Regions from separate parts of the Ohtaekwangia kribbensis genome, predicted to be linked through region 1. Evidence: riboswitches for the same ligand, from Rfam matches in the RefSeq annotation. Region 1 holds a riboswitch; each other region holds the start of a gene.
What was found. A riboswitch is a leader RNA that binds a small molecule or an ion and turns the genes downstream of it on or off. The one in region 1 is predicted to bind S-adenosylmethionine.
Positions count from the first base shown of each region.

Region 2: linked by a shared signal. The riboswitch ahead of ACFQ21_RS27565 (homocysteine S-methyltransferase family protein) and the one ahead of ACFQ21_RS12485 (O-acetylhomoserine aminocarboxypropyltransferase/cysteine synthase family protein) in region 1 are both predicted to bind S-adenosylmethionine.
Region 3: linked by a shared signal. The riboswitch ahead of ACFQ21_RS26850 (phytanoyl-CoA dioxygenase family protein) and the one ahead of ACFQ21_RS12485 (O-acetylhomoserine aminocarboxypropyltransferase/cysteine synthase family protein) in region 1 are both predicted to bind S-adenosylmethionine.

Region 1 is NZ_JBHTKA010000003.1:423,100-428,561, reverse strand. Features, by position in the region: gene ACFQ21_RS12490 (homoserine O-acetyltransferase family protein) at 1-542, opposite strand, end outside; gene ACFQ21_RS12485 (O-acetylhomoserine aminocarboxypropyltransferase/cysteine synthase family protein) at 639-1,961, opposite strand; SAM riboswitch class I at 2,247-2,367, opposite strand; gene ACFQ21_RS12480 (tetratricopeptide repeat protein) at 2,500-4,260, opposite strand; gene ACFQ21_RS12475 (GMC oxidoreductase) at 4,554-5,462, shown strand, end outside.
Region 2 is NZ_JBHTKA010000015.1:168,501-173,962, forward strand. Features, by position in the region: gene ACFQ21_RS27550 (hypothetical protein) at 1-358, shown strand, start outside; gene ACFQ21_RS27555 (LVIVD repeat-containing protein) at 345-1,097, shown strand; gene ACFQ21_RS27560 (hypothetical protein) at 1,152-1,829, shown strand; SAM riboswitch class I at 1,870-1,996, shown strand; gene ACFQ21_RS27565 (homocysteine S-methyltransferase family protein) at 2,050-3,051, shown strand; gene metH (methionine synthase) at 3,044-5,462, shown strand, end outside.
Region 3 is NZ_JBHTKA010000014.1:220,343-225,804, reverse strand. Features, by position in the region: gene ACFQ21_RS26855 (hypothetical protein) at 1-42, shown strand, start outside; SAM riboswitch class I at 555-666, shown strand; gene ACFQ21_RS26850 (phytanoyl-CoA dioxygenase family protein) at 980-1,828, shown strand; gene ACFQ21_RS26845 (ATP-grasp domain-containing protein) at 1,870-2,805, shown strand; gene ACFQ21_RS26840 (YeiH family protein) at 3,154-4,431, shown strand; gene ACFQ21_RS26835 (TonB-dependent receptor) at 4,642-5,462, shown strand, end outside.

The DNA.
Region 1 (5,462 bases):
ATGGCTAACCGCTGTGCTTCATTAAAGGCTATACCCCATGGTGAATGAAATGCATTGCATGCCATGGGAATTATATGATCGAATACATCCGGTTGCTGAACGGCCCATTCTACAACCTGTTGCCCTCCGAGTGAACCCCCCAGCAGGGTATGTATCTTTTCAATTTTGAGTTCCTGTCTCAACAGATCGAACGCGCGCACTACATCGCGATTCGTTAACAATGGAAATGTGTGATAAAAAGGTTTACCGTTATCCGGATTGATTGACAGCGGGCCGGTAGAGCCGTAGCATCCACCTAGTATATTGGCGCAAATAATAAAATGATCTTTCGGATCGAAAGCACTTCCTTCACGAAACAGATCGCCCCACCAATCGGTAAAGTCAGAACTGCCCGTCAATGCGTGGCATACCCACACAATGTTAGAGCGTTCGTGGTTGAGTTTTCCAAGGGTAGTATATTTCAACTGGAAGCCGGGCAAAGTTGATCCCGACTCAAGATCGAACGGATGATTGTAGTGAAAGGTGTGATCGTGTTTTTCCATGGTGGTGGTAGTGCTTCACCCGTTTCACCTCTCCCTATGGCGGGGAGAGGGAACGGATGCATTTATACTTAACTTTAACTAGGATTTATACTTTAATCAGGCTATCAATTCTCCTTCATATACTTTTGCAAATGCCTGCTGCAGGTCTGCTTTGATATCATCAATGTGTTCAATGCCGGCAGAAATTCTCAGCAGGGTAGGCAGTACACCGGCTGTGATCTGTTCTTCTTCATTGAGTTGCTGATGGGTTGTAGCGGAAGGTTGAATGATGAGTGTTTTAGCATCGCCTACATTTGCCAGGTGACTAATCAGTTTAAGGCTGTCTACAAATTTAGCGGTGTGTTGCTTGGTACCTTTCAGCGTGAAAGAGAATACCCCACCAAAACCATTGCGTAAATATTTTTTAGCAAGCTTGTGATAGGTGCTGCTTGTTAAGCCCGGGTAGTTTACACTCTCTACCAGTTCGTGTTGCTCAAGCCACTGTGCCAGGGCAAGTGCATTATCTACCGAGCGCTGTACGCGCAGTGAAAGTGTCTCAAGTCCTTGCAGCAACAGGAATGAATTGAACGGACTTAAGGATGGTCCGAAATCACGCAGACCTTCCACGCGTGCGCGGATGATGAAGGCTATATTTGGTAAGCCCAGCGGATTACCTTCACCAAATACTTCCCAGAATTTAAGACCGTGATATCCTTCGGATGGTTCTATGAACTGTGGAAATTTGCCATTGCCCCAGTTATAGTTTCCGCCATCTACAATTACACCACCTATAGATGTACCATGACCACCAATCCATTTTGTTGCCGATTGTACTACTATATGTGCGCCATGTTCCAGCGGGCGGAACAAGTATCCGGCAGCACCAAATGTATTATCAACAATAAGTGGCAGATCATGTTTTTTAGCAAGCGCTGCGATGGCTTCAAAATCAGGAATGTTAAAGCCCGGGTTACCAATCGTTTCCAGATATAGTGCTTTTGTATTCTTGTCAATCAGCTTTTCGAAAGCTTCTGGTTTATCACCTTCAGCAAAGCGCGCATCTATACCGAGGCGTTTGAAAGCAACTTTGAACTGGTTATAGGTACCTCCATATAGAAAGGAAGTGGAGACAAAGTTATCACCAGTCTGAAGAATGTTATTGAGTGCTAAAAATTGTGCAGCTTGTCCCGAGCCTGTAGCGAGTGCAGCGACACCGCCTTCGAGGGCAGCAATGCGTTTTTCAAACACATCGGTTGTCGGGTTCATGATGCGGGTATATATATTGCCAAATTCTTTTAATGCAAAAAGATTGGCACCGTGTTCAGAGTCCTTAAATGTATAGGACGTAGTCTGATAAATAGGTACAGCACGTGAGCGGGTTGTAGGATCGATTTCCTGGCCGGCATGGAGTTGGAGGGTTTCAAAATGTAGATTTGACATAACTATATTTTTTTATTCGGGTGAATGACTAAAATTTCTGAAAGAGGATTTTTGCTATAGAGAAGTATACGTAGCCGTAATCATGCCTGTCACGTATGGCAGATCGTGAGACTCGTCTGTTGCTGAAAGCGGTGCGCTATAGATTAGCAGCAACAGTACGCGCAACAACAACATGCGTTGCACATGCAGTTGTTAATAGCATGAATAATTTCGGAAAGATAAGCACGGAGGCTATGCAAGCCTGACCCGGAAATGATGGTGTTAATGATGCTTTTCATTTTCATCGGTTTATATTTCCCGGCATGGACCATCCAAACCGGAGTCAGGATTTAGCACCTTTTCCTTATTATCGGGAGTGGTTGCTAGCGCTTCTTAGAGCCTGTCTCTCCGCGCTTCTTTATAAATCGATCAAGCAAGAGTGCTTATTCGACTTTGATACCACAAACGTAGAGTCTGCGAAAGTTGTTTCCAAGTCTTGCGGGAAAAATTTTTTACTGCGATTCGCGTACAACTGTTAGTAATTCAGATGAAAATTCGGTCAGGGCTTCTGAAATGGCAATTTTACCGTGAACGCTGTACCTTGATACACTTCACTTTTAACAGACACTTCGCCATGCAAACGCTCCACGGCACGTTTCAAAATATAGAGCCCGAGCCCTGTACCTTCTACATGATCGTTTGCACGGAAGAACATATTAAAAACTTTTGACTGCAATCGCGGATCTATACCTATACCATTATCTTCTACAATAATGATCAGAAAATTATCATCGCGCGAAACTGCAATGCGCACGGTAGGCTCTTTCTCCGGCATAGAATACTTGATGGCATTCTCGATAAGATTCTGCAGAATAGTATTGACAATCGCCCACTCGGAGTAAAATTCAAGACCGGCTTCAACTTCAATGGTAAACCGTATGTGCTTAAAGTTTTCCAGGAAGTGATAGGTAGAGATGCAGTCATTCAGCAGTGTCTCAAAATCTATCTTTGTGCGCTTAACCTCCATGTGGTTCATGCGTGTAATGTTGATGAGATCAAGCACGATATTATCAATGCGCACAATCTGTGACTGATACATATCAATATACTTTAGGATGTGCTCGTCTTTGATCTCAAGCTTCATCAGGTTATTCAAGCCGAGCAGCGAAGATATAGGGCCTTTCAGATCGTGTGAGACACGATAAAAGAATGAGTCGAGTTCGGCATTTTTCTTTTCAATGATCTCTGTTTTGCTGCGCTGTATCTCGGCCTCCATTTCCAGAAATTTTACTTTCGCGATGGCTTCATAACTTTTTACAGCGTTATAAGTATGAGACACGACAAGCGATTCCTTGATCACGATATACTCATCCAGGTAACGAATCGCTTCGTCTAACTTACCTTCACTGCGCGCTACCAGGTGAAGATTATACAGCGATTTATAGCGTACAAACCGGATGTTATACTGGTTGGCCACCTGTTGTGCCAGCTCCAGGTGCTCGCAGGCTTTGTCATTTTTACCAAGCTCATAATAGAGTACACCGAGTTTGTTGTGCGTCATGGCAATACCCAATTGATCGCTTGCTTCCAGGTGTATCTTGAGTGATTGATTCAGGTCTTCCAGCGCTTCATCAAAGCGTTTGAGTTTGATATATACTTTGCCGCGACCGTAGAGTGAAAAACCAAGTCCGCGTATGTCGTTGGTTTGTTTTTTTAGCGTAATACTTTTTTCGACCGTAGCCAATGCAAGATCAATAAGTCCGCGTTTCAGATATATACCGGAAAGCGGATTGTAAGCATTTGACTCGAGGTTGGGATCGTTGGTAAGGCGCCCGGCAGCAACCGAACTTAAATATGAACTGATAGCATTCTCCTGGTCGTCCAGGTATTCATATATAGTACCGAGTGATTTTAGTACGCGCGCTTCGTTATAGTGATCGCCCAGGTTGCGATAGATGAAAAGACAATCGAGCAGGTATACTAATCCTAAATGAAAATTATCAGTTTTATAATGAACTCCGGCTATAGCATATTTTGCATCTGCTATACCTTTCATGTCCTGGTTATTGTCAAAAAACTTCAGGGCATCTTCGGCAAGGCTTAATACTTTATTGTAGTCGCCCCGGATCATGAGGTATAGTGCCAGCTGATTTTTTGCCAGCGCAGAAAGTTCAGCATCTTCAATCTGTTCACTTATCGTGATGACACGTTGCGCCAGTGCTATACTTTTTTGCAGATCATAACTTCTGCAATCAAAAGCCTGCTTCAATAATGTCTTTGCTTCTTCAACTTTATTTTCTTCAGCCCCTGTCTGTTTCATAGTATAACATGCTCACGCATCTTGCTAGCATTCAATAAATATATAGTTATATTCTGTTTGTTTCCAGCTTTTATTCGAGTCTGTGTAGGGTAAATCGCTGTAACGTACTAACTACACGATCGCAGCGTTATTTTCTAATGCGTTTCAGAAGGATGAAATCTTCTGATAAATAAACCTGTATACTGATTAAAATTACACGAATCTGGTTATAAAATGCTGTTGCTCATAAAAAGCAGTTTAAATTTTTCATTCACGATATTAAGTCGTTAATTAATCGTTCAAACCTACCAGACATGAACCTAAATATTGAAGCGCAAAAACAAAATACCTATGATGCTATTGTTGTAGGTACGGGTATAAGCGGAGGATGGGCGGCAAAAGAGCTGACAGAGAAAGGACTAAAAACGCTTGTACTGGAACGGGGCCGGGATGTAAAGCACCAGGTTGATTACCCTACCATGACGAAAGACCCATGGCAGTTACCGCACGGTAATAAACTTACCGAAGAAGAATTAAAATTTTACCCGGTTCAATCTCGTACGTACTGGGTAAACCAAGCCAATAAACATTGGTGGGTAAATGATCTTGAAAATCCATATACAGAAGTAAAACCGTTCGACTGGATTCGTGGCTATCATGCCGGTGGACGTTCTCTTATGTGGGGTAAACAAACATACCGGTTGTCGGATCTTGATTTCGAAGCCAATGCAAAAGATGGTGTTGGTATAGATTGGCCTATACGCTATAAAGATCTTGCTCCGTGGTACGACTATGTAGAGTCATATATAGGTGTAAGCGGTCAGGCAGAAGGTATACCGCATTTGCCCGATGGTAAATTTCTTCCGCCTATGGAATTGAATTGTGTTGAAGAAGTATTTCGCGATAAACTATCCGAGAAATTCGGAAGGAAACTTACGATAGGTCGCGTAGCACATTTAACGGCTCCGCTTCCGCACGATCCTTCACGCGGTGTTTGCCAGTCGCGTAACATGTGCGATCGCGGTTGTCCGTATGGTGCATACTTTAGCAGCAATGCTTCTACGTTGCCGGCTGCCATGAAAACAGGTAACATGACGTTGCGTCCACACTCTATTGTTCATTCAGTAATTTATGACGAACAAAAGCGCAAGGCTATAGGTGTTCGCGTGCTGGATGCCAATACAAAAGAAGAGATTGAGTTTTTTGCGAAAGTTATATTCCTG
Region 2 (5,462 bases), on a different contig from region 1:
GATTTATGTATACGGACGTTTTCTATTGGTGAATGAGGTGAACAAAGGTATACATGTATTCGACAACACCACTCCGGAGAATCCGAAGGCAATAGGTTTTGTACAGTTACTGGGAAATACCGACATGGCTATACGAAACAATGTGTTGTATGCCGACCACATGGGAAATCTCGTAGCGCTGGAAGTACATGATTTCGAAAAACTTACCAGCATCGGAACGTTATCGCTGCAAGACTGGAACCTTGGTATTCCGCCACCGGCAGGTTACTATTTTGAATGCGTTGACCAGACCAAAGGCATTGTAACAGGATGGAAGAAAGCAACCCTTACAAAATACGAATGTTATGCGAGCTACTAAATTAATATTCTTTCTGTTGCTGATTTGCATCGCAGCATGCGAATCAGACTCCTCCAGTGAACTGAATAACTCACAGGGAACAGGCGGCTCGATGACGCGGTTCGCGATCAGCAACGGCTATATGTATATAGCCAGCCAGAGCACGATTTCCGTGTTTGATATACGGAACAATACATTTGAAAAAATAAATACGATCTCCACCAATGGCGGCCTTGAAACAGTCGTGGCAAGAGGCGAGTACCTATACCTCGGTGCTACCGATGCAATGTATATCTATAGTATAGCAGATCCGGTAACACCCACGTTCATTTTCAGGTATGCGCATATAGTTTCATGCGATCCGGTTGTAGTGCAGGGCGATCGGGCCTTTGTTACATTACGTGCCGGCAGCGCTTGTAATCGCGGAGCCAATGCACTGGAGATAATCGACATCACCAATAAAAATAATCCTTCGCTGATTGCTAACTACCCGATGTTATCACCACACGGTCTTGGTGTCGATGGTAATCTGTTGTTCATCTGCGAAGGCGAACATGGTCTTAAAGTATTCGATATTCAAAATGAACGATCTATACAGCTGAAACACCACATCGAAAATATACATGCCTACGATGTTATACCCAATAATGGTATTTTGTTGCTGACAGGAGAAGACGGTGTATTTCAATACCGCTATGATCAGCAAACCGGTACGCTCATCTTACTAAGCAAAATCCCCGTGTCGCGTACGGAAGTATAGCATTGCTGATAACGATTAACCAATAACGATTAACCAATAACGACTAACGCCCCGGTGACACGTACAACTCTATCTCTACTACTCGCCTTACTAGGTACGATCGCCCATGCCCAGGATTCACTTCGCTATCAGAAACTAGTGCCGAGGCATGCGTTGAAATTCAGTCCGTTTCATTTGATTAATTTTTATCCAACACTCGAGTTCTCATACGAGAAGAAAATTACCCGCACGTTTACAGCACAGGCAGAGTATGGACATGTGATCAACTATACGAACCAGGATGAATCGTATCGCGACAAGCGCGGCTATAAAATGAAACTCGAAGTGCGAAAATACTTTGCACCTATTGTATACCGAAGGTTGATTTTTTATGGTGCAGCCGAGTATTACAAAAACGATATTGAATTCGACAGACTATTCCGCCAGCAGGAATGTTTTGGTAATGACTGCGAGCATACCATTATACGCTATCACTATTACCCGGTGCAGTATAATGAACAAGGCTTCAGTGTAAAGTTTGGACTGATCAAGTACTTTTTCTCCGATTTTTTTCTCGATGTAAACTCCGGGTGGACCATACGATTTGTTGACTATGATGAGGTAAGACCAAACGGTATACCGGCCTTTCCGGAAGGAATGGAAGATGATTTGTTTTTTGATATACCCAATGAAGAAGATCGTGTGGTACCCTGCCCGGTGTTAGGTATCAGAATAGGGTATCGTTTACGGTAAGTTGTTTTGTAGTTTCATTCCTATTCATTTTCTTTGCCAAAGCTTATCCAGAAAGACCGAGGGAATGGGCCCGATGACGTCTTAGCATCCTATTCGTTAGCTATGTTAACGAATGTTGTGCTAAATCCCTTTCGTTACTTTGCATGATGTAACGGAAAAGATAAGTTAACCCACCTTACAGTGGCTCTCTGGATAGCAATAACTAAACGCGGAGGGCTTTATGAAAATCGAAGACATTTTAAAGGAACGTATACTCGTGATTGATGGTGCTATGGGTACCATGATCCAACGGTATAAACTTGAGGAAGAAGATTTCCGGGGAGAGCGTTTTAAAGATCATGGCTTCCCGCTCAAAGGAAACAATGATATTCTTTCAATAACTCGTCCTGATATTATCAAAGCTATACATCGCCAGTACCTTGAAGCGGGTGCTGATATTATCGAGACCAACACATTCAGCGGTACTACCATCGCGCAAGCCGATTATCACCTGGAAGACGCGGTATATGATCTGAACTATTACTCAGCAAAAATAGCGAAAGAGGTAGCCGAAGAATTTACGAAGAAAGATCCCAGCAAACCTCGCTTTGTAGCAGGTGCTATGGGGCCAACCAATAAGACGGCTTCCCTTTCACCAGATGTAAATAACCCTGGCTTTCGTGCCATTACATTTGATGAACTCGCACTCGCATTCAAGCAACAAGCGAAAGGACTTATTGATGGCGGAGCAGATATACTCTTGCTTGAAACCATCATTGATACACTCAATGTAAAAGCAGCTTTGTTTGCTATACAGGAGTTGTTTGATGAGATAGGAAGAAAGTTACCCATCATGGTATCGGGTACAATAACGGATGCGAGTGGTCGCACACTTTCCGGACAAACCACCGAGGCATTCCTGATTTCGGTTTCGCATGTACCCTTACTAAGTATAGGATTGAACTGTGCGTTGGGTGCGAGCCAGCTAAGACCTTACCTGCAAGTACTCAATGAGAAGGCTCCGTACTTCGTGAGTGCTTATCCGAACGCAGGACTTCCCAACGAGTTTGGTCATTACGATCAGACACCCGAGGAAATGGGACAACAGGTTGAAGTCTTTTTGAAAGAAGGACTGATCAACATTGTTGGCGGTTGCTGCGGAACAACACCCGAGCATATTAAACTGATTGCTGAGATAGCGAAGAAATATAACCCCAGAGGAGTAGTAGAAGAACATGTCTAAATATTTATTGTTAAGTGGACTGGAGGGAGTCACCATTACTCCCAGTTCTAACTTTGTCAATATAGGTGAGCGAACCAATGTTACCGGCTCCGCCAAATTCTTAAAACTCATTAAAGAAGATAAGTTTGAAGAAGCACTCGAAGTAGCATTGGACCAGGTGCGCGGAGGCGCGCAGGTTATTGATGTGAACATGGACGAAGGGATGTTGGATTCCAAAGCAGCCATGGTGCGCTACCTGAACCTGATGGCATCCGAACCGGAGATCGCGGTTGTACCCGTGATGGTTGACTCGTCCAAATGGGAAGTGATTGAAGAAGGTTTGAAATGTCTGCAGGGAAAAGGTATAGTCAACTCGATCAGTTTAAAGTCTGGTGAAGAAGAGTTTGTACGACAAGCCAAACTTGTAAGACGTTACGGAGCTGCTGTCGTAGTGATGGCATTCGATGAACACGGGCAGGCCGATACATACGAGAGAAGAATTTCCATTTGCAAACGCGCGTATGATATACTGGTGAACGAAGTAAAGTTTCCGCCACAGGACATCATTTTCGATCCGAATATATTTCCCGTAGCAACGGGTATAGAAGAGCATCGGAACTATGCGCTCGATTTCTTCAAAGCAACCAAATGGATCCGTGAAAATCTTCCGGGTGCGCACGTGAGTGGTGGTGTGAGTAACGTGTCGTTCAGCTTCCGCGGTAATCAGAAAGTGCGCGAAGCCATGCACTCAGCATTTCTATACCACGCTATACAACATGGAATGGATATGGGTATAGTAAACCCAACGATGCTGGAAGTATATGACGAGATCGATAAAGAATTACTCGAGCGCGTTGAAGATGTTCTATTGAATCGCAGAGACGATGCAACGGAACGTCTACTGGAATTCGCGGAGACTGTAAAAGGTGCTGCGAAGAAAAAAGAGACAGATGATGAATGGCGCAAAGGCACCGTTGAAGAACGCATTACGCATGCACTGGTAAAAGGTGTAATAGACTATATCGATCAGGATACCGAAGAAGCGCGAATCAAATATGGTCGCCCGCTATATGTTATTGAAGGTCCGTTGATGGCCGGAATGAACGTAGTAGGAGATCTGTTCGGCAGTGGTAAAATGTTTTTACCGCAGGTTGTAAAGAGCGCGCGGGTAATGAAAAAATCCGTTGCCTACCTCACGCCTTTCCTCGAAGAAGAGAAGAGGCTGACAGGAGATCAGGGCAAAGCAGCAGCAAAAATATTAATGGCCACCGTGAAGGGCGATGTACACGACATCGGTAAAAATATAGTGGGTGTAGTGCTCGCATGTAACAACTACGAAGTGGTAGACCTTGGCGTAATGGTGCCTTCTGAAAAGATCATTGAAGCGGCCAAACGCGAGAAGGTTGATGTCATCGGGTTGAGTGGTTTGATCACGCCATCACTCGATGAGATGGTGCACGTTGCCAAAGAAATGCAGCGTGAGAAAATGGAATTGCCCCTATTAATTGGAGGAGCGACTACATCGCGCATTCATACGGCAGTAAAGATCGACCCGGTATATGATGGTCCAGTGGTACACGTCCTTGATGCTTCACGTTCTGTACCTGTGGCGAGTGAGCTGATCAGTGTCGATACACGTGCAGGCTTCAAACTGAAAGTAAAGAATGAATATCAGCAGCTTCGTACCGATCATGAAAACAGAAAAGGTACGAAGAACTATATATCACTGGAAGATGCCCGCAAGAACAAAACCAATATAGATTGGTCGAAGACGATATATACCAGGCCTGCTTTTACCGGTAGAAAAGAGTTTGTGAATTTTCCGCTGGAAGAGTTACGAAAGTACATAGATTGGACTCCGTTCTTCCAGACGTGGATGCTGGCTGGTCGCTATCCGGGTATATTTAAGGATGCTGTTGTAGGTGCCGAGGCTAAGAAACTTTTTGATGACGCCAATAAGATGTTGGACGATATCATCCGGGATAAAAGTCTGCAGGCGAGCGGTGTTATAGCATTCTATCCCGCAGTAAATGCCGGTGATGATGTTGCACTATATGCAGATGAGAAGCAAGCTACACCTTTTGCAACGTTTCATTTTCTGCGGCAGCAAAACAAGAAAGCGCAGAACCTTCCAAACTTTTGTCTTGCAGATTTTATATCTCCGGAGCAGGGTAAAGATTACTTTGGCCTGTTTGCTGTAACCGCAGGACTTGGTCTTGAGAAATTGGTTGACTTCCATAAAGCCAACCAGGATGATTACTCGGAGATCATGGCGAAAGCACTTGCCGACCGACTTGCTGAAGCCTTCGCTGAGTGCTTGCATCAAAAAGTTCGTAAAGAAATTTGGGGTTACGCAAGTGATGAACACTATACGAACGATCAGCTCATTGATGAAGTATACCAGGGTATACGTCCGGCACCAGGCTATCCTG
Region 3 (5,462 bases), on a different contig from region 1:
TCAAAATATGGCAATGTATACATACGCAAGGCCAATCCATAAAGTATATCCCTGCTATATATCCGGTGAAACAGGGTCGATGGTTTATTGGTTAAAAAAACTTGCTGCAAAAGCTGTCTCATTGATTTGGTTGCGCAAAACACCCTGACCACCCGATAATGCCGGGGATGAAGAGCTCGCTATACTGCGGGCTCTTTACATGTATACAATGTGGTATCTTTATTGCTTCTGAAGAAATACCTGAACCCACGCATTATGGAACTTAACTACCATTGGATCAACCTGCTCGTTTGTTCGGAGCACTGCAAGGCCCGCTCTTCTGCGTAATACCAGGCAACTGCTTTTTACCATGAAAATTTATGACTGGGCGCGGTAGCCCATTTTTGAAGTAGATGACGAACTATTTCTGACATCGATTCGCAAATCATGGCAGCCAATGAATTATAGCGGTGCTTTAAAATTCTAAATATTTTTTTCAAAAAGATTTGCACGTTAACGATTAATACTGATATTTGTCTATCGATTTAGTAGACAAATCAATTCTCACCAGATTGGTTTTATACAGAAGGGAGTAGAGACTAGGCTCAGCGATCCCCTAGCAACCTATCAACCGCAGGTTGAAAAGGTGCTAATTCCTACCAATAAAAAAAATTGGAACTATAAAATTTTTAACCAACATGAAACACACAAAAAATTTCTCCGTTCGTAACAGTATGTACGCCCAGGCCATCAACATGAATTACTGTATGAACAACTGTTGTTGTTGATTTCGCCTTTTCAAAAATCCCCTATAGAAATTTTAATGACTTGCAAACACTGCATCCTCGCGCGGGGAATGCACAGGGAATATTTTGTACCGCAAAAAACAAGCGTATGAAAATGAACTGTTTCCATATACTATACCGATGTTGATGAGCACTGAATTCATCACACCCTTACTAAATATATACTTATACGTCCACCTTAACATTGAACGATCATGGCTTCTTATAAAAAATTCACATTCGAAGGTACATTAACAACAGAACAAATTGAGTTCTTTCAAAAGAACGGCTTCATTCACTTTGAAAACTATGCGTCACAGGAAACTGTTGATACTATTATTAACTCTACCGAGCAGGTGCAACGCCAGTGGGTAAAATCAAATGTTCAGAAAGTAAATGGTGTGCCGATCAAATATGGTACAGATGAAAATGGTGATACCATTGTACAACGTTTTGCATTTACCAATCAACACAGCGATGCCGTAAGAGCATTCGCCAACAACCCGGCTCTGCAGGCATTAAAAGTCTTAATGCCGGAAGGCGCACGCCTCGGTCTCGAAGAGAAAGATGGTGTGGTATTCAATCACTATGTCAATACAGAAGGAAGTAATTTCTACCACATGGGCTGGCATACCGATAGCGCACGTGATATATTCTACGGTAAGAAAGTAGCGCCTATGTTAAACATCGGCTTTTACCTGGATGATTCTACAGCCGATAAAGGCGGACTCCGCGTTTTGCCCGGCACCCATAAACAAGGACTGTGGGATTTACTCTTCCGAAAAAAATACTACCTGAATAACTATGGCGATAAAGACGAGGTATTGGTAGAAGCAAAAGCAGGCGACCTCGTTATTCACGATGGCAGAATATGGCATCGCGTGGCGCCATCGCCACTGACCGGTGCAGCCAGTCGCAGAAGAGTAATGTATATACCGATGATCGTGGGTAAGTATAAACCTAAAACGGAGCAAAGCACAACACCGCTATACCTGCACCTGCTGCCACTGGTAGGAAGTAAGAAACATAAAAATCTTATTCCGGCATTCCGCAAGGCTGCCTGATGGACTATATAAAACTGTTACGCTAAAATTAAACTACAACCATGTTCACATTTTTTGAAAGACCGGTCGGCATTATATACGGCCACCCTGAACAATATAATCCCTTGTTTGAAAAGCTGCTGACGCGGGGAATTCCCTATGAAATAATAAATCCGGCAGACCACCTGTATGATCCTGCCCAATATGAAGTGCCCTATAGCCTCGTGTTCAACGACATGAGTTCACCACCTTACCTGGCGCACAACGCACTGGGTATTGCTCAAACCGTAGAATATGTAAAACATGTGGAAAAGGTAAGTGGTGTACACAACAGCAGTCAGGTTGTAAACGGGTCGCGCGTTACGGAGATTATCAGTACCCGGTCGCGACAACTGGCCCTGTTCGCTTCGCTGGGTATACCTTTTCCGAAAACACGCATCGTGAGCAGCATTGACCAGTTGCTGGCCGCCAGCAATGAACTTCGCTTCCCAATCATTATAAAGAGTAATGGCATCAGCGATCCTGCTGTTACCATGCGCTTTGAAAGTGCAAACGAACTGGTGAATGCCCTCGTAAAAGATGAACTGCATTTACAAAACGATAAGTCATGGCTGGTGCAAGAGTATATCCGGCCCAAGGGCAACCATATCAACCGCGTTGAGATTCTGAATGGTCGCGTGCTCTATGCTGTTAAAATATACCATGCCGGTGACGAACCCGAGCGCTGGCCGATTGAAGTTAAAGCGAGTGTATTTGCACCATCCCTGGAAATTCTGAACACGCTGGAGAGAATAGCGCATGCAGCTTTGATCGATACCGGCAGCATCGAATATGTTACCGATCGAAAAACAAACCAGGTATATTTCTATGCGATCCGCCCGCATACAAGTTCACGCAGCATACATATTGAAGGCATTGATTTTAATCCGCTAGATCACCTCAGTCAATACCTCGAGCAGCGGTTGCAAAAGATAAGAGAGATCGCGCTTACCATTTAAAAAAAATTATAGCACGAATACTTGCATATAAAGTATCGTTACTTACATTTGTCTATAGATTTGGTAGACAATAAAAATTATACCGGGTAACAGTGACGTAAAACGGTATATACAAATCTGGTCAGGTGAGTTGAGATCCTCTTCCGGCCATGAACAAAACGGCTTCCGGATGCACCGGTCTTAAAAAGAATTTTGGTGGAATTTCTCGAAAGACACTGGTGCATTCCGTAGCCACCAAGCCACTCTCCTGCTACATTCTCCGTTCATGAAGCTTCACCGTTTTTGTTTTCATATGTTCTTTCGGGTTGAGTACATTTATACATTCTTAGTTTATCACGCGCCCAACATATGAGTACTGCAACACAGACCTTAAGCGAAAAAAAAGGATTTGTATTACATGAAGACTGGACAGCCGTAGCGCTGGGAGGTATCACAATTCTTTTTTCACTTCTCTGGTTTATTATACCAACACCGGCATTCTCCTGGAAAGAAGGAAACGACATCACTGAAAAAATATTAGCCAGTGAAAATCTCTTCAAGATCGGTGCGCAATTCCTCTATAGTTTCGCGATTGCTATACTGGGAACGCTGTTAACCGGCAAACCTGTAAAAAATATGCTCGTTGTTTTTCCGGTGTTATATATACTTACGGTAATAGCCGTAGCACTGGCCGGGAACAGCGCGATAAAATCATTGAACCTGGAAGCTGTTATCTTCAGTCTCTCCATCGGTTTACTCATCAGCAATACGCTTCCGCTTCCGCAGTGGTTTCGTTCGGCACTCTCTACTGAATTATTTGTAAAGACCGGGCTCGTGTTACTCGGCACCGGAGTTATTTTCTCCGATATACTCAAGGCAGGTGGTCTCGGTCTCATTCAGGCACTCGCGGTTGTAGTGAGCGTTTGGTATTTCGCATACTGGATCTGCAAGAAGCTAAAGCTTGATGAAGAGTTAACCATGATGATCTCCAGCGCAGTTTCCATCTGCGGTGTATCGGCTGCCATCGCTACGGCCGGTGCTATACAAGGTGATTCTAAAAAGCTCTCGTATGTTATATCATTGGTACTGATCGTTGCTATTCCGATGATGATCTTCATGCCCTATATCGCGAACTACTTTCACTTTCCGCAGGAAGTTACGGGCGCATGGCTCGGGGGTAGTATTGATACAACGGGTGCGGTAGTGGCTTCCGGAACGCTCGTAGGTGAAACAGCACTCAAGATCAGCACGATCGTTAAATTTTCTCAAAACGTTTTGTTGGGTGTTGCTGCTTTCGCCATCAGTATATATTGGACGTATACTGGTAAAGATCAGGCTGATGGTAAAGTAACCAAACCATCGCTCGGTGTTATCTGGGAGCGCTTCCCTAAATTTGTGATCGGCTTCGTTGCTGCCTCACTCCTTTTTTCATTCGCATTAAGTGCAGACGCCGTGAGCAGTGTAAAAGAAAGTTTAAAGAGTATACAAACACTATGGTTTGTGCTGGCCTTTACAAGCATCGGGCTTGAGACTAAATTTTCAGACCTGTTTAACGCCAATAGCCGGAAACCTTTATACGCTTTTCTTATCGCCCAGGGTTTCAACATCATTATTACGCTGATTGTAGCATTCCTGCTGTTCAGCTAACAAGTATTCCGACTCCTATATACAGTAAGAGTTTGTTGATGAAAAGCGTGTCGTAAAAAGCCTCTGCAGCGTTTCGGAGGCTTTTACTATTGTCCGTTAGGCAAAAAATTCTACAATATTTTCATAAAATTCTTTTAAGTCTATTGATTTAATAGGGATTACTCCTAGTTTTGCTAAAAATCTACCAAAGCTATAGACTTAAACTGCTATATGAACAACTTTTACCACCGATTGCTTTTCTTACTCGTATTGATTTCCGCTACAACATTTGTCCAGGCGCAAAACCTGATTAGTGGTAGCATTGCCGATGGCGAAACGCAGGAAACACTGGCAGGTGTTAACATCGCTGTGAAAGGGACTGTGCTTGGAACAGTAACCGGTGCTAACGGAGACTTCAGTATATCTGTAAAACAATTACCGGTAACATTAGTAGCTTCTTTTATAGGGTATAAAACAGAAGAGATCGAAGTAACTGTACCTAATACAGTATTAAAGTTTCAACTGAATCCAAGTGCGTTGCTCGGTGAAGAAGTTGTTATCACGGCATCGCGTGTAGAAGAGTCTCAACTCAAATCTCCGGTAGCCATTGAAAAGCTTGACCTGCGCGCGATCAGGGAAACACCTGCACCAAGCTTTTACGATGCGTTGGAAAATGTAAAAGGTGTACAGATGACGACCTCGAGCATTACCTTTAAAGTACCGAATACACGCGGCTTTAATATACCCAACAACTTTCGCTTCGTACAAGTAGTAGATGGTGTGGATATGCAGGCCGCTACATTGGGTGTTCCGCTCGGCAACGCTATAGGCCCCACTGAACTCGATATAGAGAGTGTCGAGATTACCCCGGGTGCTGCATCTGCACTCTATGGTATGAACGCCATCAACGGTATGGCTAACCTCATTACCAAGAGTCCATTTTTATACCAGGGGTTAAGTATATATCAAAAGACTGGTGTAAACCATGTTGACGGTATCGATTATGATCCGAGTGTATTAACTGAAACAGCATTGCGCTATGCCAAGGCGTA